Regions from separate parts of the Leptolyngbya sp. O-77 genome, predicted to be linked through region 1. Evidence: predicted binding sites of a transcription regulator. Region 1 holds the regulator's gene; the other holds the start of a gene.
What was found. The regulator HrcA, encoded in region 1, represses chaperone genes, less so after heat shock. The targets are predictions, from matches to a motif close to ANTTAGCACTCNNNANTNNNGAGTGCTAANT.

Region 1 (11,630 bases):
CGGGTGATTGAGGAAGTGTATGGAATGCTGCTAGCGGGGGCGAGCGCCCAGGCGGCAGTGGTGCGCGGCTGCCAGATGCTAGAGGACGATCCCCGGTTCAACGCAGGTACGGGGTCGGTGCTGCAATCGGATGGGCAAATTCGCATGAGCGCATCGCTGATGAACGGCTCGGCGCAGCGGTTTAGCGGTGTGATCAACACTTCGCGGGTGCAGCACCCGATCGATCTGGCGCTGTTTTTGCAGGATGGGAGCGATCGCGTTTTATCCGACTATGGTTCCCTGGAACTGATGCGGGAACTGGGCGTGCCGTCCTACGACCCGCTGACAGAAATTCGCCTGAAGGAATGGATTCAGGAGCGCGACCATAATTTCTCTAAAGAAATGGCAGGCGTGGTAGCCGAAAAAGAGCTGGTGTCGGAGGCGGGTCGCGGCACGATTGGCGTGGTGGCGCTGGATGGGGAAGGTCAGCTTGCGGTGGGTACGTCTACGGGTGGCAAGGGCTTTGAGCGGATTGGGCGCGTCAGCGATTCCGCGATGCCAGCAGGCAACTACGCCACCCACCACGCCGCTGTAAGCTGCACGGGCATTGGCGAAGACATTATCGACGAGTGTCTGGCAGCGCGGATCGTGGTGCGCGTGATTGATGGGCAAACGCTGCTGCAAGCCTTTGAGCGGTCGTTTATCGAGGCGGAGCAAAATCGGCGCGACTTTGGAGCCATTGGGTTAGACCGCACGGGGGCGATCGCCTGGGGGAAGACCTGTCCTACCCTGCTGGCGGCCTATCACGACGGCACGCGCATGGGCGATACGCTCGATCTGCCCGAAGAGATGGTGACGGGTGGCATCGCGTCGCCGGCCCACGCCTAGCGGGAGGTGGCTGGTGTACCTGCTGATTCCTGCTGCTGGCTCTGGCAAACGCATGGGCGCAACTCGCAACAAGCTGCTGCTGCCGCTGTTGGGCAAACCGATCATTGCCTGGACGCTGCTGGCGGCTAAAGCTGCGCCGTCGATTCACTGGATCGGCATCGTTGCCCAGCCCGAAGAGTGGCAAGACTTTCGGGACATTGCCGCAGGGCTGGGCATGGGGCGGACGGTGCGCCTGATTCCCGGTGGCAAAACCCGGCAGGAGTCAGTCTACAACGGCTTGCAAGAGCTTCCTGCCGTTGCAGAGCGGGTGCTGATCCATGACGGAGCGCGGTGTTTGGCCACGCCAGATCTGTTCGATCGATGCAGCGAGGCGCTGCTGCGCTGTGCTGGGCTGATTGCTGCCGTACCCGTTAAAGACACGATCAAAGTCGTTTCACCGGGAACCGAAATCATCCAGTCTACGCCCGATCGCAGCCAACTCTGGGCTGCTCAAACGCCGCAGGGCTTTGATGTGGAAACGCTGAAACGCTGCCACGAGACGGGCCGCGAGATGGGCTGGGAAGTGACCGACGATGCGGCGCTATTTGAGCAATGTGGGCTTGCGGTGCGGATTGTGCAGGGTGAAGAGACGAATCTGAAAGTGACGACTCCGGTGGATTTGGCGATCGCCGAATTTATCCTGCGCGATCGCCAAAAGCCTGCAAACCTCTGAGCTTAGCCGTTCCAGCTTAATGCTCACTCAATCACCTGTTCATCCGACAAGTTGAGCCAATCTTGGATTTCTTGACCCAACCAATCTAGCTCTGCTGGCGTTAAATCGGTCAGGGCATATTTTTGATTATCAATCCAAATTACAAGCATCGGCCAGATAGGAAATTGTCTAATCTGATTTTCACTAACCTGTTCGACTTTTCTAAAAAGAGAGCGTTGAAGCTTGACCTGATCTCGCTGAAAAACAGTAGAAACACTGTGTAGTTTCACGCCTAAAAACTTACTAGACAGAAATATAGAGTCTTGATCTTGTGCTTTAACTAATCGTAATTGGATCGTGGCATAGCTCGAAGCCAGGGCAAAAGGGGCCGCGAGGATGAGCAGTCCAACTCCGGCAAATAGCGCCCATCCGAATAATTGGGAGAAAAATAATTGGGAGAAAAAAGATGATTACAGTAAGCACACCATAATAAGCTCCTAAAACGATCAGAAACAGAATAAATAATGGAGAGGGCAGCGATCGCGCAAAAGATGGCACAAGGGATGAGGTTCGTGCCTGCTCAAGCAACTTAGGGCGATCTGGTTTTTGGCGAACCGAGAGCGGCGGGACTTGAATAAGCAGCTCTTCTGCACTTTTGGTGAGCGTTATTTTACTACTTGTAGGTTTATCGATTGCCGACTCGTTCTCTGATTGCAATGCCTCTAATTCTTGCAATGCTTCGCGACTAGAAACAAACCGCCGATTTGGGTTAATTTCTGTCATCCGTCTTAGCCAGCGCCTTAGTCTTGGAGATAGATGGCTCGCTTGATTAACCTGATCAGACGGGTTAGACACACTTTGCTCAACCAAATCTGCGGGATGCCGACCTGTTGCTAAATGAATCAGCGTTGCGCCTAAGCTATAAAGGTCAGAAGTCGGAATTGCCCTGCCGCCAAATTGCTCTGGAGGCGCATATCCGTAGGTGCCGGTAATCGTCCAGGTGCCGCCTTCTTGAAAGACCGAATTTTGAACAGAGCCAAAAATTTTGAACAGAGCCAAAATCGACAACATAAACTTGCCCTGCGCTGTGAGCAGAACGGTCGGTTAGCAAAATGTTGCTAGGTTTTAGATCTCGATGGATAACAGGTGGACTTTGCTCGTGCAAATAAATCAGGACTTCTAGAATATCTCTGGCGATTTGTTTAATTTCTAATTCACTGAAGGTTCGATGTGCTCGTAGATGCTCCTCCAGAGACTTAGCGGGGGTATAGGTTTGAACAAAGGCAAACCCCTTGAGTGTGGGCAAATCAAGATCAAAGGAATCCAGATATTGGGGAATTGCAGGATGATTGAGCGTTTTAAGAATTCCAGCTTCGCGTTCAAACAGATTGAAATCATCCCAACTAAAGTCATAGCTGAAAATCAAAAGCTTTATGACAACCTGCTGCTGAGTTTGATGATCAAGAGCTAAATAGGTTTGTCGGCCTGGCTTTTTACTAAGTTGTTGTTGAACTTCGTAGCGATCGCCCAAGTTTAGACGTTCCATAGCGCCAATTCTTCATTTTGGAGAGTTGCTATGTAGCTCATCCTGAAGCAGAGTTGACCCCTGATCTTGAGAACAGGATACTCTGGTCTATATTGAGCCGAGCCAGTCGGTTATGCGTTGACAGCTGATTGATTGACAAAAGTTGTAGAGGCTAGAACTAAGACTAGGCAGGAAGTAGAGCTTGGTTTAAGCTGACAAGCTACCACACAAACCAGCACGACCAATGACTCCAACTTCCCGACTTTATGATGCGCTCAATGACTTTGTGCGTCAATCCGAGTACCAATGGCGCGACATACGACATTTGAAAACGCTCTGCAATCGCTGATGGCAGAGGCATTGATGCACTGGAGCAAGCACCAGTTGTACCTGAGTTTGAACACCACCGTGATGTGGAACTGCATGTACAATCTGCCTTGAGGGACGTTGTAGGTTCCTTGACTCTAGATGAGCTTTTATCAGAACGGGAGAAGGTTCAAGATCAAATTGCGCTTATTGTGGGGAAAAGTACGAGACTGGGGTCTGGGAATTGATTCAGTTCAACGACAGGATTTTGATTTGCCTGAAGATCTGAAAAAAGTTATGTCCCGACAAGCCTCAGCCGAGCGAGAAAAGTGAGCAACTATTACTGCAACTATTACTAAAGCAGAGGGCGATCGCATCGCGGCTCAGAACTTAGCAGAAGCCGCGGAGCTAATGCAGAAGAATCCCATTGCTCTTGAGCTAAGAACGCTACAGACTATAGACGGACTAGCCGGCAGTCCTTCTAATACCGTAGTGCTGTTCCCGATGGAATTAGGCAATGCCGTGAAATTTATGGTGAATCCTGCCAAAGAAGATCGAAATTAGCCAACTGAATAGCCCCCTAGAGTCATTCCAAATCCAATGCAAGAGTCGGGTTAAACAACTGCGGCTAAAACCTCACAACTCAAACCATTGGATTGGCGACATTTGATCGAAGGCCTGTTTGAGGGATGCTTCCCACTGTTTGCGAATTTCAGTCAAGTATAAATCATCTTGCTCTAGCCGTAGACGATGCCTAATTTTGTAAGAATTGGCATGATACATAACTAGGTTAATTGGCGGGCCTACCGAGATGTTAGATTTCATTGTAGAGTCGATGGACAACAGAGCGCATTTTGCTGCATCCTCAACGCTCGTGTTGTAGGTCAGGATGCGATCCAGAATTGGCTTGCCATATTTCGTTTCGCCAATTTGCAAAAACGGTGTTTCAGGCGTTGCTTGGATGCAGTTGCCCTGACGATAAATTAGATAAAGCTCCGGCGGCTCGCCCTGAAACTGCCCCGCTAGCAAACAGTTGCAGGAAAAGTCGATTTTGTCGCGCTCCAGCCAGGGGCGTTCTCGCTCCTGAATATGGCGAATTTTTTCGCCCACATAGCAGGCGGCATCGTAGAGCGTGGGCAGCGTGTGGAAGCTCTCGCATTCACCCAATTTCAGGTCGCGGTTGAGGGAATTTACGATGGCTTGGGTAATGGCCAGGTTGCCAGAGGTGCAAAGCAGGATGACTCGTTGATGCGGCTCTGAAAAGTCAAACAGCTTTTGATAGGTGGAAATGTAGTCTACGCCCGCGTTTGTGCGCGAATCTGCTGCCACCACAAAGCCAGATTGGGTAACAATGCCGAGGCAGTAGGTCATAGGGTGAGGAATGTTGAAGCTAAAACACTAGGACTGACTCAGCGTATCAGAAAGGTAGTCCGCTGTGGTTTCTAGCAGGGCGATCGCATTTTCGTACATCATGCGCGTTGGGCCAAGCATTCCCAGACTGCCCACGGGCACACTGCCCCGATGGTAGGTGGTGGAAATCAGCGTACAGCCGCGCATCGGCTCCAGCGGATTTTCGGAGCCGATGCGAATCATCACGCGGCGATCGCCCCCGTCCGAATCAGCCTCAAAAATCAGCGGCCAGAGCTGGTCTTGCTCTGCCTCTAGCACATGCAAAATCGTCTGTACCTGATGCAGTTCGGAAAACTCCGGATGTCGTCGCAGCACCTCCGCCACGCCACTAATGAAGATCTGCGTAGACACAGGCGACTGGGTGCGCCGCTCCAGATCCACCAGCGACACCCGCAGCACGTTGGCATATTGCTCAAACTCGCGCCCTAGCTCTGACCAATCCAGAGAGGCAATGTCACCGAGCGATCGCCCCTTGAAATGAGCATTCAAAAAGTTCGACAAAACCTGTAGCTCCCGCTCTAGCAGTTCAGGATCATCTGGAGATTGGGCAGAATCGGCAGGCGCTTTGGGCAGATCCACCACCACCGACTGCGTTTTGTAAGAATCCAGCACCACAATCAGCATCAGCCGTCCCGGATCAATCTGCACCAGTTGCAAATGGCGCACCTGAGCCACTGTGCTTTGGGGCATCGTCACCAGCGCAATATAGCCGCTGAGCGTCGAGAGAATCTGCGCCGCACCATGCAGCACGGCTTCCAGGCTCCAGCCTTCGGCATCCAGCTGCTGCGCCAGCACTCGATCAACCCGGCGAGCGGCCTCCTCCGATGGGATCATCAGCTGATCTACATACACCCGATAGCCCGAATCGGACGGCACGCGCCCCGCTGAGGTGTGTGGCTGATAGAGCAGACCCTCGCGCTCCAGATAACCCATCACATTGCGAATCGTCGCCGAACTGACGCGGGGGTTAAATTCTTCTACCAGCGCCTCAGAGCCAACGGGTCGAGCCGTGACAATATACTGACGCACCGTAGCGCTGAGTACCTGCTGCTGGCGGTTATTAAGCTTGACTGGAGTAGCCATCTCAGCCTGATTTCTTATGGATTTCTTAACGTATTAATGTGATCGTAATTTAGCGCCTCTGAGATTGTCTATGCGTAGCCAGACATACTAAGCCAGAGATCCGCAGGGGTAAAGCCAGAGAGGGAATGAATCCCCAAAAATCTGACAAAAACAAAATTGCCTCTCGACGCTGTGGCACAATACCTGTCTAATTGGGCCCTAGAATCCATCTTTCAAGGTTGCTAAGGCAGTCTAGGTCGGCCGATCTATTCCTTTGCGACTCCAAACCTCTTCTAAACTTCTTCCAAACATTCTCTAAGTACCTATGTCTACTTCTTACCCCCGCGATCTGGTCGGCTATGGCCGCCACACGCCCGATCCACGCTGGCCCAATCAGGCCCGTGTGGCGGTGCAGTTTGTAATTAATTATGAAGAGGGCGGTGAAAACTGCATCCTGCATGGCGATGCGGCATCGGAAGCGTTTTTATCAGAAATTGTGGGTGCATCGCCGCTGCTGGGGGTGCGCCACATGAATATGGAGTCGATTTATGAATATGGCAGTCGGGCGGGTTTTTGGCGGCTGCATCGGCTGTTTACCCAGCGGCAACTGCCCGTGACGGTCTACGGCATTGCGATGGCGCTGGAGCGCAACCCAGAGGCGGCGGCGGCAATGGTGGAAGCCGGGTGGGAAATTGCCAGCCACGGCTATCGATGGATCGACTATCAATATGTCAGCGAAGAGGTAGAGCGCGAGCATATCCAAAAGGCGATCGCCATTCAGACGCAGGTTACGGGCAGTCGTCCCCTCGGTTTTTATCAGGGGCGCATGAGTCCGAATACGCGGCGGCTGGTGGTCGAGGAGGGTGGCTTTCTCTACGATGCCGACAGCTACTCCGACGATCTGCCCTATTGGGTGCATGACTACGGCAAGCCGCATCTGGTGATTCCCTACACGCTGGATAACAATGATATGCGCTTTGCCACTGCTCAGGGGTTCAACTCCGGCGATCAGTTTTTTGCCTACCTGCGCGATGCCTTCGACGTGCTGTATGCCGAAGGAGCCGATGCACCGAAGATGATGAGCATTGGTCTGCATTGTCGGCTGGTGGGCCGGCCCGGCCGCGCCGCTGCCCTGGCCCGTTTTCTCGACTACATCATGCAGCACGATCGGGTGTGGGTCTGTCGCCGGATTGATATTGCGCGACACTGGCATGAGCATCACGCGCCAGGTTCCCGATAAAACGGTTGCAGAATTGACGGCTTGCGGTTCAGGTATAAGCAATTCCGGGTTGAACTTGAGTTTTTCATTACGAATCCAATTCGACCTGAGGGGCGATCGCGGTTGCAGGGCAAAAGTTTTCCCGTAGTATCAGAAATAGGGTTAGCTCATAGGCAATTATTGCTATTGGATTCTAGAACTGGGCGACCCCCCTACTGCCGTTTCAAGTATTTTGAGAGGACTGTTGCATGGCAACCTACAAGGTTACGCTGATCAACGAAGCTGAAGGACTGAATACCACGATCGAAGTGCCTGATGATGAGTACATTCTCGATGCGGCAGAAGAGCAAGGCATCGACCTGCCCTACTCCTGTCGTGCAGGTGCTTGCTCGACCTGCGCTGGCAAAATCAAAGAGGGCACCGTAGACCAGTCTGACCAGTCTTTCCTAGACGACGATCAAATCGAAGCAGGCTACGTGCTGACCTGCGTTGCCTATCCCACCTCTGACGTGGTGATTCTGACCCATCAGGAAGAAGAGCTATACTAAGCTGCTGACTGGTTTTGAATTGGTTTTTGAACTTAAAACGGGCTGTCTTTTCGAGCAATTAGCTCTGTGAAAAGGCAGCCCTTTTAGTCTTAATGGGGCTGGGTTGGCAGTTTAACTTTGGATCGGTAGTTGCCAAAACGAACTCATAGCGAGTATGATTTAGAAAGGTTGTATCGAGAAGGTTGCATTCGGGATGTTTCAGGATCACTGGGGGCAGTATTTCTAGGGGCGGTATCTCTGCCAGCACCGACTGCCTGCCAGCAACGCAATGAGGCGGTTTCCGGTCGGTCAACCGACGCGAGGTAGAGCCATCACCCTCAGCAAACGTCTCTTTGGAAGGATGAAGATTTCATGAAAGTGCTGGAAACTAGAGGCAACTGAAGACTTTGGAGCAGTGCGGTTGGTTTGTGTGTGTGCTGGCTCTTGGTGATTGATCTGTGGTCGGAGGGGTTCTTCATTGAGAAGGTGTCTCTGTAGCCTTGAGCCGTCGCCGAACTGTTCTGTGTCGCTCTATCAGTGACTGGCTAATTGTTTGGGTTGCTAAATGTTTGGACTGAATTTGGATAATCGTTAAATAGTGAGGTTTTCGTATGACAACGACACTAGAGGCTCGTCAAACTGCTTTGGTCAAGGCGCTGAATCGCGAACAAGCGAATACGCTGGTCGCCTACTTGAACTACAAGAAGTATCACTGGATGACCTACGGACCGCTGTTTCGTGACCTGCATCTGCTGTTTGAAGAACATGGCAATGAGATTTTTGCCATGCTAGACGAGCTGGCCGAGCGGAGCCTGATGCTGGATGGCACGCCGATTGCCGACCCCGCAGACTATCTGCCTGCCGCCACTGTGAAGCCGTCTAAGGGCAAGCTGAAGGTGCGGGAGATGGTGGAAGAGGCGATCGCCACTCACGAACACATCATCACGGAAATGCATGAAGATGCTGAACTGGCGGACGATGCGGGCGATATCGGGACGGCTGACTTGCTGACCCGTCTGGTACAGGTTCACCAGAAGCACCGCTGGTTCCTGAAGGAGATCCTGAAGCAAGGTGATGGACTGCTAGATGGCTAGGAGCTAAGCAGTGAGGAAGGTTATACTGTCCTGACGCTTGATATCTGACGGATTTTTCACTAATTCTGGTTTCTCCACTCATTTTCGGTGAATGCGATCGCCCGGATGGTCTGCCAAGCAGCAGGTTTGTCTGGGCGATCGCACTTTTTTTGCGAACTCTTTCGCGCTTTTTTCGCGCATTTCTACGGAGGGCGATCGGATCTTTTTTGAAAAAAGGGCGATCGCCTCCGAAATTCTACGAAGCCCCGGTGAAGTTAATCCCTGCGAGGCACGATAGCTTCGCAGCATACACAGCCGTTACGTTTTCGATACGCATACCTTACGCATACCTTACGCATATCTTACGCATGGGCTACGCATAAGCCGCGTACTGTCTACGCAACGTCAAACTTACCCATACAAAAGTACCCATACATAGGATAAGGAGTCTGCACCTTATGGTGACTATTCAAGAAAAGCGCGAATTGGTAAACCAAACCCGCGAAACCAACCGTGCCGTTCAGGTTTACGACTATGCCGACCTCAGTGGCGTAGCGATCAACCTGCCCTCCAGCCAGCGTGTGAAGCTGACGGGGATTGTCGGCGACGGACGGGCCCAAATCAAAGAGCCTGTGATTGGCTGGGTCAACGCGACTTTCCTCAGAGTCCCCACCGAGATCCGCAAGGGCGCACGCTATCGGGTTCGGATGACCAGCGCACCCAACGGGCTGCTAGCCTACTGGGAGCCGGGCAAAGCCCAAAACGACGGCCCCGCAGGTGGCGCAACGGTATTCCTGACGGAGCCGCAGGATAGCTACGTCGAAGGTGGCCGCAGGTTTGTTCGCGTGTTCTACACCGGCAAGGCCAACAACGAGCGCATCGGCTATGTGTCTCAGGGCCCCATCGGCAGCAATCTGGGCCAGCCCAACAGCAACTTTGAGGGGCCGCTGTAGGCGATCGCCTCTGCCCATCAAAGTTTGATCTGAAGTTCAACTGATTTAACTCATCCAGTTCGGTAGCGCCGTTGGGTCTTTTCTCTCTCAGACTCCGACGGCGCTTTCTTTACGGCGCTTTCTTTATAGAGCTTATGCAGTTGGAAGAATCTCTTGCCTGATTAAACCTGGAATTTTAAACCTGAAATTTAATGAACTCGCGTCAATTTACGTGATGGATTCCTCACTTGTGGCAGATTCGGCGCTATAGTCAGGCGGGGGAGAATGGTATACGGTTTAGATCAAGTAGCATGGCACGCAAGCGAGTTAAGCCGCAAAGACGTTTTACTGCGTCGAGTGGGGCATGGGAGAAAAGCAATATGGACAACCAGACCGACACGAAAACCACCTCCACCCTGGAGCGAACCGACGCATCAGCGCCCGACCCTGCGGCAGAAAAAGGCTCTGAGACTGAGACGGCGAGTGCTGAGATGGAGAATGAGGCGATCGCCCCTGAAGGTTCCCCTGAAGGTTCCCCTGAACCTACCCCTGAAGGTTCCCCTGAACCTGCCCCTGAACCTGCCCCTGAACCTACTCTGGAACCCGCCTCCGATACGGCTCCCGGTGCAGTGCCCGATCTGCAAGCCGCCCTGGAAACCTCGCAGGCCAACGAAGCCATTCTCCAGCGCAAGATTGCAGCCCTGGAGGCCGAGTTAGCCGCCCAGCAGACTCAGATTGACCAGCTCAAGGCAGAAGCTGCCGCTGCCGCCCAGTTCAAGACTGAGCTCGATGAAACCAAGCGCGTCATTGTGCAGTTGACAGAACTAAACGCCAAACTTAGCGCAGAAGCCAAATCCGCCGCCGCTCCCCAGCCCCTCGCCCCAGCCGTCGCCCAGCCCGCTGCCCAATCCGCTCCCCAAGCTGCTGAAAAAGCGACTGCTGCTACTCCGGCTCCCCGCAAAGAGGTGCATCCTGGCCACGAGCCGTCGCAAACCTCCCAGCTAGAGCTACGACGCACGCTGCAAACGCCTCCGCCGCTGCCCGGCCCTGTCGCTCCATCCATCAGCAACGACGAAATCGGCTGGGTGGACTAGAACCCAGAGGTTAGCGACGAAGGCGGATTGACTTGCCCTACTGCATTCGGTCAATCGTGCGGTACTGAATTGCTTCGGCAACGTGGGCGGTTTGCAACCCCTCCTCGCCTGCTAGATCAGCGATTGTGCGGGCGACTTTGAGAATGCGATCGGTGGCGCGAGCCGACAGCCCCAGCTTGCGAATGGCTCCTTCGAGCAGCGCCTGAGTCGCGTCGTCCAACCGACACCATTTCCGCAGGTGGCGGCTCTGCATCTCGGCATTGCAGCGCAGCCCTTCGCTCTGAAGCCGCGTCTGGGAGCGACTCCGCGCCTGCTGCACACGCTGGCGCACGGTCTGCGAGTCTTCGCCTTTGGGCTGCTGGATCATTTCTTCTGGCTTCAGCCGATTCACCGCGACTTGCAGGTCAATCCGATCCATCAGCGGCCCCGACAGCTTGGCCCAATATTGCTCGCGCCCGCGGGGGGAGCAGGTGCAAGCCTGCACCGTGTCGCCAAAATAGCCGCAGGGGCAGGGGTTGGTGCTGGCGACCAGGGTGAACTGTGCCGGAAAAGCGACAGACTGGCGCGTGCGCGAAATGGTGACGCAGCCATCTTCGAGCGGTTGCCGCAGAAACTCCAGGACATCCCGCTTAAATTCAGTCAGCTCGTCTAAAAATAAAACTCCTCGGTGTGCCAACGAGATTTCTCCGGGGCGAGGGAAACTGCCGCCGCCGACCAGTGACGGGCCTGAGGCGGAGTGATGGGGGCTGCGGAAGGGGCGATCGCACACCAGGCTGCCTCGTTCCTTCAGCAGTCCGGCGACGGAGTGGATTTGCGTCACCTCCAGCGCTTCCTCAAAGCTGAGCGGCGGCAGAATGCCGGGAAGCCGCCGGGCCAGCATGGTTTTGCCGCTGCCCGGTGGGCCCACGAATACCAAATTATGTC
Region 2 (11,630 bases), 200 kb from region 1:
TGTGGTGAGGTGAAGCCCAAAACGCGACGCGCTCCTGAAGCACCCTGGCCGATTGCAGTGCCGATGGTATCGGTGGCGATCGCCACGCTGCTGGTGCCCGTTATGCTCCACAACTGGGGGCTGCTGCCCGACTGGAGAGACCTGAATCTGGCGATCGCCGGGGCGCTATTTGCCTCCAGCATCACGGGTTGCGGGCTGGGTGTTTTCTTTTACATCGGATCTCGCCCCCTGCCGCAGCCGGGCGGACTGGGCTGGAAATCGCTCCAGGATTTCCTGGCCCACGATTTTCGGATTGAGCAGCTTTACAAGCTGACGGTGGTGTTTGCTGTGTCCCAAGGTTCGAGGCTTACGGCCTGGTTTGACCGATACGTGGTAGACGGCATGGTGAATCTCCTCGGTGTTGCGTCGCTGATCGGCGGCGAGAGCCTGAAATATACTGTTTCGGGACGTGCTAGACACTATCTGCTAACCGTGTTTGTCGGGGTCATTTTGGGAATTGCCTGGCTGGGCTGGATGTTTTAGAACCCTATCGCTTGATTCGGAACGCCTGTTGCTAAAACACCTAAAAAACTGCTGGCTAAAGTTCTTCCCCCAGAACGCTGCACCCAGACTTACTCCCACGCTCTCACCCACGCTCTTACACAAGCATCCCCAACCATTCTGATTTGCCATGCTGAGTGTTCTAATCTGGTTTCCGGTTCTTGGTGCGCTGATCATCAGCCTCTTGCCCCAAGCGCAAGCAGCGGCGAGGGCCCGCCAGGTGGCGCTGGGGTTTGCAACGCTGGTTCTGGTGTGGACTGGGGTGCTGGTCAGCCGGTTTGACACCAGCGCGGCTGCGTTTCAGCTTCAGGAAGCGCTAACGTGGATTGAGCAGCTTGGGCTGAGCTACAAACTGGGGGTGGATGGACTGTCGCTGCCGCTAATTGTGCTAAACAGCCTGCTGGTGTGGTTGGCAATCTACAGCACTGATGTCAATTTGAATCGTCCTCGACTCTGGTATTGCCTGATGCTGCTGCTAGAAGCGGGCGTGGCGGGGGCGTTTTTGTCAGAGAACCTGCTGCTGTTCTTTCTGTTCTATGAGGTGGAACTGATTCCGCTTTATTTGATGGTGGCAATTTGGGGCGGCGCACGACGGGGCTACGCGGCCACCAAGTTTTTGATTTACACGGCGCTGTCGGGAATTCTGATTTTGGCTGCTTTCTTTGGGCTGGCGCTGCTGAGCGGGACGGGCAGCTTTGACTATGCGGTGCTGCAAAACCCGGCGCTACCGATTGCCACGCAGTTGGTGCTGCTGATTACGCTGCTGATTGGCTTTGGCATCAAGATTCCAATTGTGCCGCTGCATACCTGGCTGCCAGATACTCACGTCGAAGCGCCAACGCCAGCCTCGGTGCTGCTAGCGGGGGTGCTGCTGAAGTTGGGAACTTACGGAATTGTGCGGTTTGGGCTGGGGCTATTTCCTGAAACCTGGCAGCTTGTGGCACCGTGGCTGGCTTGGTTGGCGGTGGTGAATGTGCTGTATGGCTCCTTTGTGGCGATCGCCCAGACCGACATGAAGAAAATCGTCGCCTACAGTTCCCGTCGGGCACATGGGGGTATATCCTGCTGGCTGCCGCTGCCGCCACACCGCTGAGCATCGCCGGGGCGATCGCCCAAATGGTCAGCCACGGGCTAATTTCCGCGCTGCTGTTTTTCCTGGTAGGCGTGGTCTATGCCAAGACCGGCACACGGGATGTGACGGTGCTGCGGGCCTGCTGACTCCGGAGCGAGGACTACCGCTGGTGGGGTTCCCTGATGATTGCGGGGGGTGATGGCCAGCGCGGGCATTCCCGGCATGGTGGGCTTTATTGCTGAGTACATCATCTACCGCAGCAGCCTGCTGGTCTTCCCCATCCAGACTCTGCTGTGTATGCTCGGCGTTGGGCTAACAGCCGTGTACTTCTTGAATTTGATTAACCGCGTCTTCTTTGGACGGTTGCCCGACGCCCTAGCGAACCTGCCGGCCATCTACTGGAAAGACCGCATTCCTTCGATTGTGGTCGTTGTTTTGGTCATCTTCCTGGGGCTTCAGCCCAACTGGATGACCCGCTGGAGCGAACTCACCTCCCTATCGCTGGGCACGCTAGACGACCGGGCGATCGCCGCTGCGCTGGCCCCCCGCCCCCTCCGCCGAAGCGTTGAGTAATTTTTGAGTCATTTGCTTGAACGTCCTTAAAGATTCAGGGATCACGCAGCTTACGCAACCATCCCACCACCCCACACCCAAGCCCCTTGCTCTATAAGATCCTGAAGCTCCTGCTATGCTAACCGCACCCTCTCCCACCGCCCATCCCCTTTCCTACATCGTGGACCGGATTGAGTCTGGCGGTGCGCTACTGCCCGACACCCCGGAAAACGTTGTGGAAGTGGTAGGCATTCTCAAGAGCTATGGCGTGGTGCTGGATGCCTACTGGCGCAACCTGATTTACATTTCAGAGCATCAGTTTTTGGTGCTGTTTCCGTTTTTCAAATATTTCAACGGCGAAATCACGCTAGCCAAGCTGCTGCGCCACTGGTGGCACGACCGGATTAACTACGAATTTGCCGAATATTGCATGAAAGGCATGTTCTGGCACGGCGGCGGCGGTCTGGATGCATTTCTTGACACGCCGGAGTTTGTGAACCTGGCAAAAACGGCGATTCGCGCCAAGGTCAAGTCCAATCCGCTAATGGGTGGCCTTAATCATCTGTTTCCCGACTTCTTGGTAGAACAGGTGCGGCTGCTTTGCTATTACAGCGGGCTAGGGCAGTTTTGGCGAGTTATGAGTCCGATGTTCCTGACACTTTCAGATCGATACGACCGGGGAGAAATCAGGGCGATCGCCGATGTGGTCGCCCACGTCAAGCAAGGTCTGGTCGATGCAGCAGCTTTGCCCATTACTTATGCCGTGTCTATCGGCGGAAAAACCTACGACATCTTGCCCGCTTCAGCGGGGCTGACCTTCTTGCCCGATACGGCACTGCCCTATGTGGAAGCGGTGTTTCTTCGGTCGTTTCCCTTCTTTGGCACAGTGTCTTACAACGCCCAGGCGCACCAAATTTCGCATGAGCAGGCAGATTTTAACTATGGGGCGCTGTTTGCCGATCCGCTGCCGATTGGCGGTGGGGGCATTCCGCCCACGCTGCTGATGCAGGATATGCGCCATTTTCTGCCTGATTACCTGCACAATATTTATCGGCAGGGGTTGCGGGGCGAAGATGACCTGCGGGTGAAAATCTGCCTGAGCTTCCAAAAATCTATGTTTTGCGTGACGACGGCAGCAATTTTAGGGACGCTGCCGCACCCGCTCGATACGACCGATCCAGCTCAGCGGCAAGCCAACCGAGCGTATCTTGAAGCCTGGGTGGAGCGCCTGTCGCCCTCGCGTTTGCCGTGTGTGCAGGAATAGGGCGTGACAGGAGAACTAAAAGAGAACTAAAAAAGAGCGATCGCCCGCTTGGAACGATCGCTCTTTTCGTTGAATGTTCTTGACCTTCGACTCTGAGTCCGACTCCCAGGAGCCACACCAGCAGTGTAGCGACTGGGAGTTCCAACCGAGTCGTCGAACTGAGTCGTCGAACGGTCGAACTTAGTAGTCGAAGTCGCCGCCCATGCCGCCGCCAGCGCCAGCGCCAGCCGCTTCTTTGGGTTCGGGCTTGTCAACAACGATGCACTCGGTCGTCAGCACCATGCCCGCGATCGATGCCGCATTTTGCAGGGCAGAACGAGTCACCTTTGCCGGGTCAACAATACCCGCGTCAAACATATCGACGAACTCATCGGTGGCGGCGTTGTAGCCCACGTTGAAGTCCTTCTCCTTGACGCGCTCAGCAATCACCGCGCCGTTCTGACCTGCGTTTTCGGCAATCCGCTTCAGCGGCGCAGACAAGGCACGGGCGACAATCAGCGCACCCGTCAGTTCTTCCGCCGTCAGGTTGCTCTTAGCCCACTCTTCAAGCTGCGGAGCCAGGTGAGCCAGCGTGGTGCCACCACCAGGAACGATGCCTTCCTCTACCGCAGCCTTGGTCGCGTTGATGGCATCTTCCAGGCGCAGCTTGCGATCCTTCATTTCGGTTTCGGTCGCAGCACCGACCTTGACCACAGCCACACCGCCAGAGAGCTTGGCCAGACGCTCTTGCAGCTTCTCTTTGTCGTAGGAAGAATCGGTTTCTTCAATCTGACGGCGAATTTGCTCGCAGCGAGCCTTGACCTGAGCCTCGTTCCCTTCTGCAACAATTGTGGTGGTGTCCTTAGTAATCGTGACACGGCGAGCCTTACCCAAGCTTTCCAACTTCACGTTGTCGAGCTTCAGACCCGCATCTTCGGTAATCACCTGACCGCCCGTCAGCACGGCAATGTCTTCCAGCATGGCCTTGCGGCGATCGCCAAAGCCAGGAGCCTTGACCGCAGCCACGTTCAGCACACCCCGCAGACGGTTCACCACCAGAGTCGCCAAGGCTTCTTTCTCAATGTCCTCAGCAATGATCAGCAGCGGACGACCAGCGCGGGCCACTTGCTCCAGCACGGGCACTAGGTCTTGCACCAGGGTAATCTTCTTGTCGGTCAGCAGAATAAACGGCTCATCTAGGATGGCCTCCATGCGCTCGGTGTCGGTGGCAAAGTAGGGCGAGATATAGCCCTTGTCGAAGCGCATCCCTTCGGTGACTTCCAGTTCGGTCGTCATGGACTTGCCTTCTTCCAGCGAGATCACGCCTTCGCGACCCACTTTGTCCATCGCTTCGGCAATCATCGCGCCGACTTCTTCATCATTGCCCGCAGAGATAGAGCCAACCTGGGCGATCGCCTTGGAATCTTCCACCGGACGAGCGTGTTCCGCGATCTTCTCCACCAGGAAGTTAGACGCTTTATCGATGCCACGCTTCAGGGAAATGGCGTTAGCCCCTGCGGCAACGTTCCGCAGACCTTCTTTCACCATTGCATGAGCCAGCACGGTCGCCGTCGTCGTCCCGTCGCCAGCGGCATCGTTGGTTTTAGACGCAGCCTGACGGATGAGAGCGACACCCGTGTTTTCGATGTGATCTTCTAGCTCGATTTCCTTAGCAATGGTCACACCGTCATTCACGATCTGGGGTGCGCCAAACTTCTTCTCTAGCACCACGTTGCGGCCTTTGGGACCCAGGGTGACTGCAACGGCTTCTGCCAGGATATCGATGCCCTTTTCCAGAGCGCGACGTGCGTTTTCGTTGTAAATGATGCGCTTAGCCATAGTTTCCGATTTTGGATTTGCGATTGAGGATTTCGATTGAAAGTCTACGAGTTTCGGTTTGGCATCTTGGACTTAGTGCAGCAAAGGGTGCCGCAGCTTGAAGATCCAAAACCCAAAATCCAAAATTTAGCCAACGATCGCCAGAATGTCTTTCTCGGACAGCAGCACGTACTCTTCGCCGCCCAGCTTGATGTCGGTGCCGGCGTACTTGGAGTACAGCACTTTGTCACCCACCTTCACTTCCAGTTCTTGACGGGTGCCGTCGTCATTGCGCCGACCGGGGCCCACCTGCGCCACTTCGCCCACTTGAGGTTTTTCCTTAGCGGTGTCGGGCAGGAAAATGCCGCCTGCGGTCTTTTCTTCGGAAGCGCTGACCTTCACAAACACGCGATCGCCTAATGGCTTAACGGTTGAAACACTCAAGGACACAGCAGCCATACGTATAGTCTCTCCAGACGATAAAGTTGCAGTTGGGTTGAAGAATCTTGCTCAATCACTGAACTTTGTTGACTAGATCGCGCACTGGGAGAACTTGCACCCTTGACGCACTCCAAGTTCCCGTTCATATTGAGAAGCTGAACCGGGCATTCAGTAGAGCGATCGCCCTCCGGGAAACAAGCTCTATAAACCCAGCAGAGCCACCTGCAACGTGTCAGTGTGCTGATTGAGCCATTGCTATCGAGTCAAGATTTAGCACTCTCAACTCCTGAGTGCTAATTTACCTGGCGCAGGGGGCCGTCAGCAACTTTGTCGGGGGTACGGGTTCCCGAACTCAGGGGTTAAGGGTTTAGAGGTTGGGGTTAGGGATTGGGGAGTGGCGGGTTGAAGTGGTCCTTATAGAATCAGCGCTGAGTTCAATGGTTTTTGAGTAGGGAGCCATCGACCAAATGACGCAAGCACAACCACCACAGACTGCGGGCGACTGGGTGCGGGCTCATGTCTGGATTTCGGGCAAGGTGCAGGGGGTAGGCTATCGCTTTTCGACCTGCGACACAGCGACACTCTTAAAGATCAACGGCTGGGTGCGAAACCTACGAGATGGGCGCGTCGAGGCCGTGTTTGAAGGGCCGGGCGATCGCGTTCAAGAAATCATCCGCTGGTGTCATCAGGGGCCGCCCACTGCGGTTGTGAAAGACGTTTCAGTGCAATACGAGCCGCCAGAGCATCTGCAGAGTTTTGAGGTCAAGCGATAAGCTGGAGTGCAAATTGGCAGATAGCGCGAAGTTTCGACATTTCATCCAAACGCGCACCAGGCAGAAAGCACGCTGAATCAGAAAGCACGCCGAATATCGATGGGTGGGCAGCCTTGATTCAACCTCGACAGTGGGTTCTCCGTTCTCTCGGCTTCTGTGCCAGCCCTGGCTTCTGCGCTAAGATGCTCATTCCGCTGGCGATTCCTCTGGCTGCATGAAGATCCTGATCTATTCCTACAACTATTTTCCAGAGCCAATTGGGATTGCGCCGCTGATGACGGAGCTAGCCGAAGGATTGGCCCAACGGGGACACCAGGTGCGCGTGGTGACGGGGATGCCCAACTATCCGCAGCGGCGCATCTATCCGGGCTATCGTGGGCGGCTGTATCAAACGCGAGTGGAAAACGGCGTGTGCGTGCAGCGCTGCTATGTCTGGATTCGGCCGCGGCCAGGGCTGCTGGGGCGGGTGCTGCTAGACGGCAGCTTTGTGATTACGAGCGTCGTGCAGGCGCTATGGGGCTTTCGACCCGACGTGATTCTGCTGACCACGCCGCCGCTGCCCGTCAGTGTGCCTGCGGCACTGCTGGGGAAGATTTACCGCTGTCCGGTGGTGCTAAACGTGCAGGATATCCTGCCGGAAGCGGCGGTGCGGCTGGGCATTGTGAAAAATCGGCTGGCCATTCGTGCGTTCGAGGCGCTGGAACGGTTTGCCTATCGCACCGCAACGGCGATCGCCGTAATTGCCGACGGCTTTGCCCAAAACCTGCAACACAAAGGCGTATCGCCTCAAAAGCTAATCTGCATTCCCAACTGGGTAGATGTAAACTTTATTCGCCCGATTCCACCCGCAGAAAACCAATTTCGCCAGCAGCACAGCTTGCAGGACAAATTTATCGTGCTGTATGCAGGCAATATCGCGCTAACGCAGGGCATGGAAACCGTGATCGAGGCAGCAGCACGGCTACACGACCTGCCCGATCTGGTGTTTGCCATCGTGGGCGAGCGCGAGGCCTGTCAGCAGTTGCAGGACTATGCGCGGCAGTGCCAGGCAGACAACGTGCAGTTTTTTGACTTTCAGCCGAGGGAGCGATTGCCCGACCTGATGTCGGCGGCAGACGTGGGGCTGGTGGTGCAGCGCAAAAATGTGGTGAGTTTTAACATGCCGTCAAAGTTTCAACTGCTGCTGGCGAGCGGCTGCCCGGTGGTGGCCTCGGCTCCGATGGAGGGCGAGTTGGCAAAACTGGTGCTGCACAGCGAAGCGGGAACGGTCGTGCAGCCGGAGCAGCCGGAGCAACTGGCGGAAGCGCTGCGCTCGGTCTATGACGATGCGCCGCAGCGGGCCGCGTGGGCCCACCAAGGGCGACAGTATGCCCTCCAGCACTATCGCTTTGAGCAGGCGATCGCCGCCTATGAACAGCTATTCTACTCGCTGGTCGGTTCGGCAACGCCAGAAACGTCCGCCCCGTCCCCCGCGCCCGCTGCCACTCGACCTACTGGGACGCTGCCAAACGGTTCCACGCCCAGCGATTCAAAAGCCAGCAGCCCAACGAGTGCCACCGAGCCAGCCCGTCGTCCCCAATCCCAGCGGTAAGCAAGCCATCCCGTAACCTGCGCTACAATTGACTCACTTGGCAGGAGACGGTGAGCAGATCTACGCATTCCTAATGCATCCTCAAGCAACATGAATCCAGCATGGTTGATTTAGACGATGACGCGCTGCGGAGCCGCATTCTGAACTGGCTAGAGGTTCAGGTTCCAGCCTCGCGGGTGCAGCATGTGCTGGGGGTCGAGCAGATGGCGATCGCCCTGGCCCAGGTTCATAACCTTGAGCCTCAGCGGGCGGCCCTGGCGGCGCTGCTGCATGATCTGGCGAAATACTTCAAGCCCCAAACGCTGCTGAGCATCGCGGACGAGGCGGGGCTGCCGCTCGATCCGGTAGACGAAGCCAATCCGCATCTGCTCCATGCCGATGTAGGAGCGATCGTGGCGCAGCGAGAATTTGGTGTCACGGATGCAGAGGTGCTAGCGGCGATCGCCAACCATACGCTTGGCAGTCCGGGCATGAGTGCCCTGAGCTGCGTCGTGTTTTTGGCAGACACGCTAGAGCCGGGGCGCGGCGACACCGCCGAACTCAACCATTTACGAATGGTTAGTCAACAAAATTTAACGCAAGCAGTTTGGATGACCTGCGACTATACCTTCAAATATCTGCTGGACGCTGGACATTTAATTCATCCCCGCGCCCTGCAAACCCGCAACTGGTTTCTCCAGGCAGATTCAGGGCGATGGCGCAGCCCCGCCGCCGAGGCATATCGCGCTGCAACTTGGTCGGCCCCAAGATTTACCGCAACTTGATTTTATTTTTTGCCCGCTGCTTCGTTGTTCATCACACAATGCAAAACTTTGTTTTTTTGCTATTCTGCCTGCAATCTCGATTCAGCCAGTCCTGAATCTGTTTTCCTATCAAGCCCTGTCCTATCAAACCTAGAGGTACTGAACATTTGATGACCCATGAATCTCCGCTAGAGGCCCTGCTTTCTACCCGGTTGGCTGCTGATGCATCCGCCCCTCGCCTCGCCGTCGAAACCGACTCCAGCAGCGATGACCTGGCGCTGGCGATCGCCCAAGCCGCCGACGACCGCAAAGGGGATGACATTGTGCTCCTGAAAGTGGCGGATGTGTCCTACCTGGCAGATTATTTTGTGCTGGTGACGGGCTTTTCGCACGTGCAGGTGAGGGCGATCGCCAACAGCATTGAGCAAACGGTGAAGGAAAAACTTCAGCGGGTGCCCGTGCGAATCGAGGGGCAAGCCGAGGGCAACTGGGTCCTCATCGACTACGGCGATGTCATTGCCCACATCTTCCTCGAAAAAGACCGCGAGTTCTACAACCTGGAAGCATTTTGGGGACACGCCGAGCGGCTGTCTTTTGCGGCACTTCAAGGCGCAAGCACCTCTGCAAAAGGCTAGGGCCACGTTTGACGGACTTGAGAAGGGGCATTTAACCGGGATCTTTTAACTAGACTCTCACTGGGTCGAGTGTCCTTTATCCGGTACGGCTGGGGTTAAACAAGGTAGCGAGGAGCCTGGAAATCACAAAAGCCTTGTGCAGCGCGACTTTCGGCTCCGCCTTCCGCCGTCTGTCTGCCCCTAGCTACACCAGATTCGTGGATTACAGTAGACTGCATTCAGGATTGTTTTCAGAATCCGATTTGAAACCAGACTCAGTGCGGATGACGCGAGAAGTCAGCACATTTCGTTCACTGTTTCCCACCTCGCGCTAGGATGCAGCCCACTCGTTGCCCATGAAATCCTCTCTGCCCGTCTGCCCGGTTCCCTCCGAGCAACAACCCATCAATGAGTTTCAAGACTTGCAAGAGTCCTGGTTTTTTCGCTGGGCGACGCTCGACCTCTGGTCCTACATCAAGCCGATTCTGATTCTCTGGGGCTTGAGTTGGGCGGTGTCTGGGCCTGTGGCGGCGGTCAGCTTTCCGCCCGCGAAATATCCAGCGCTGTTTGCCCTGAGCGCGGCGGTAGGGGCTTGCGTGATTCCGCTGCTGGCGCTGGTGCGGCTGACGCTGGGCTGGTGGTATGTGCGCGATCGCCTCTCCAAAGAAACCGTGTTCTATGAAGAATCGGGCTGGTATGACGGCCAGACCTGGACGAAGCCCGAAGAGGTGTTGCAGCGCGATCGCCTAATCGTGAGCTACCAGATCCAGCCCATCATGAAGCGGCTCTGGCGCACGTTTGCCATCTTTGGGCTACTGTTGGTTCTCAGTGGCATTATCTGGGTCATTCTCTCTCAGCGTAGCTCGTTGACCTGACTTCCTCGCGTACACGGTTGACTCGCAGCGTACACGGTTGACTCGCATCGCCTTGCTCCCAAACACCTGCCGTCAAACCGTCTTATGACACATCATGGCGTTTCTATTGCGCTAGTGGACGCAGTGTGTCACAGTCCTAGAGGCGGAAGACGCTGGACTTTATCTACCGGAAATAGCTAAGGCCAGGAATGACTAGGGGAAAACGAGTACAGACCGCAGAGCTAGAAGTTCGGCTACTGCGAGAGGGCATTATCGAGTCGCGACACTTGGTGCAGGCAGCAGTCGCAGACAACCGTGGTCGCGTGCTATCAGTTGCGGGCAGTGCGGAAACAGCGTCCTTTGTGCGCTCGTCGCTCAAGCCGTTTCAGGCGATGGCCGTCACCAGCACGGGCACACTGGAGCGCTTTGGGTTGAGCGATCGCGATTTGGCAATCATGTGCAGTTCCCACCGGGGCACCATCGAACAGGTGCGCCAGGTGTTCAACATTCTCTGGCGCTGCGACGTGGACCCGTCGATGCTGCAATGCCCGATTCCCGAAGGCAAGCGTAGCCCCTTAGAATATAACTGTTCTGGCAAGCACGCAGGAATGCTAGCGGTCTGCCGCCAGCTTGGCTATCCCACCTCCGATTATTTGCAGCGCAACCACCCGGTGCAGACGCTCATCCTGTCCAAGGTATCAGAACTGCTGCGGATGCCTGCGGCAGAATTTATCTCCGCTCACGACGATTGCGGCGCACCGACCTACTTTATGCAACTGGGGCAGATGGCCACGCTGTTTGCCCAGCTTGCATCGGGCAGCAGCCTGGATCTGGAACGCATTGTGCGAGCGATGACCCATCACCCCATGCTGGTGGCAGGCGAGGGCGAGTTTGATACAGAAGTGATGCGCCTCTCAGAAGGTGCGCTGGTGAGCAAGTCTGGTGCAGAGGGGATTCAGTGCATTGGCCGCGTGGGCGAAGGCATGGGGCTGGCGATCAAGGTGATGGACGGAGCCAAGCGGGCCAAGTATGCCGTCGCGGTTCACCTGCTCAAGCAGCTAGGCTGGGTCACCCCAGCGATCGCCGAAACCTTGACCGAACGCTACCTGACGCTGGGCAACTTTAAGCGGCTGGATGTGCAGGGCGACCTGACCGTCGTGTGATTTTTGTGTTTTGTAGTTTTCGTACCGCGATCGCAAAACTGCGATCGCAAAATCGCGATTAAAAAGCGGGTGGCTGATCGCTTGGCGATGGGTCACCCACTTTTCATTCCTCGTTTTTCGCTCTTCGTTCTTCCTTATTCCTTCTTCGCGCTTCCCCTTCCATTGGAGTGCGGCCGCAGCCCTACTCCACGGGATTTTGACGGGCGATCGCCATCAGGGCCCGCTC

Region 2: the regulator HrcA is predicted to act here: its motif matches at 5,935-5,965, upstream of groES (co-chaperone GroES).

The regions. Positions count from the first base shown of each region.
Region 1 covers NZ_AP017367.1:350,456-362,085, reverse strand. Annotated here, with positions in the region: gene O77CONTIG1_RS01585 (isoaspartyl peptidase/L-asparaginase) at 1-867, shown strand, start outside; gene ispD (2-C-methyl-D-erythritol 4-phosphate cytidylyltransferase) at 839-1,579, shown strand; gene O77CONTIG1_RS24095 (hypothetical protein) at 1,603-1,848, opposite strand; gene O77CONTIG1_RS25315 (serine/threonine protein kinase) at 2,487-3,104, opposite strand; gene O77CONTIG1_RS26525 (hypothetical protein) at 3,390-3,524, shown strand; gene O77CONTIG1_RS01565 (proteasome-type protease) at 4,026-4,760, opposite strand; gene hrcA (heat-inducible transcriptional repressor HrcA) at 4,788-5,882, opposite strand; gene puuE (allantoinase PuuE) at 6,187-7,101, shown strand; gene O77CONTIG1_RS01550 (ferredoxin) at 7,329-7,628, shown strand; gene O77CONTIG1_RS01545 (Dps family protein) at 8,219-8,701, shown strand; gene O77CONTIG1_RS24090 (hypothetical protein) at 8,780-8,989, opposite strand; gene O77CONTIG1_RS01535 (hypothetical protein) at 9,139-9,633, shown strand; gene O77CONTIG1_RS01530 (hypothetical protein) at 9,993-10,706, shown strand; gene O77CONTIG1_RS01525 (YifB family Mg chelatase-like AAA ATPase) at 10,744-11,630, opposite strand, start outside.
Region 2 covers NZ_AP017367.1:550,767-562,396, forward strand. Annotated here, with positions in the region: gene O77CONTIG1_RS02385 (NAD(P)H-quinone oxidoreductase subunit F) at 1-522, shown strand, start outside; gene O77CONTIG1_RS27650 (NADH-quinone oxidoreductase subunit M) at 671-1,633, shown strand; gene O77CONTIG1_RS27655 (hypothetical protein) at 1,648-1,758, shown strand; gene O77CONTIG1_RS27660 (hypothetical protein) at 1,808-2,185, shown strand; gene O77CONTIG1_RS02395 (CO2 hydration protein) at 2,301-3,428, shown strand; gene groL (chaperonin GroEL) at 3,609-5,246, opposite strand; gene groES (co-chaperone GroES) at 5,373-5,684, opposite strand; gene O77CONTIG1_RS02410 (acylphosphatase) at 6,134-6,439, shown strand; gene O77CONTIG1_RS02415 (glycosyltransferase family 4 protein) at 6,654-8,030, shown strand; gene yqeK (bis(5'-nucleosyl)-tetraphosphatase (symmetrical) YqeK) at 8,132-8,794, shown strand; gene rsfS (ribosome silencing factor) at 8,944-9,408, shown strand; gene O77CONTIG1_RS02430 (CGLD27 family protein) at 9,744-10,262, shown strand; gene O77CONTIG1_RS02435 (asparaginase) at 10,451-11,404, shown strand; gene O77CONTIG1_RS02440 (NAD(P)H-quinone oxidoreductase subunit N) at 11,586-11,630, opposite strand, start outside.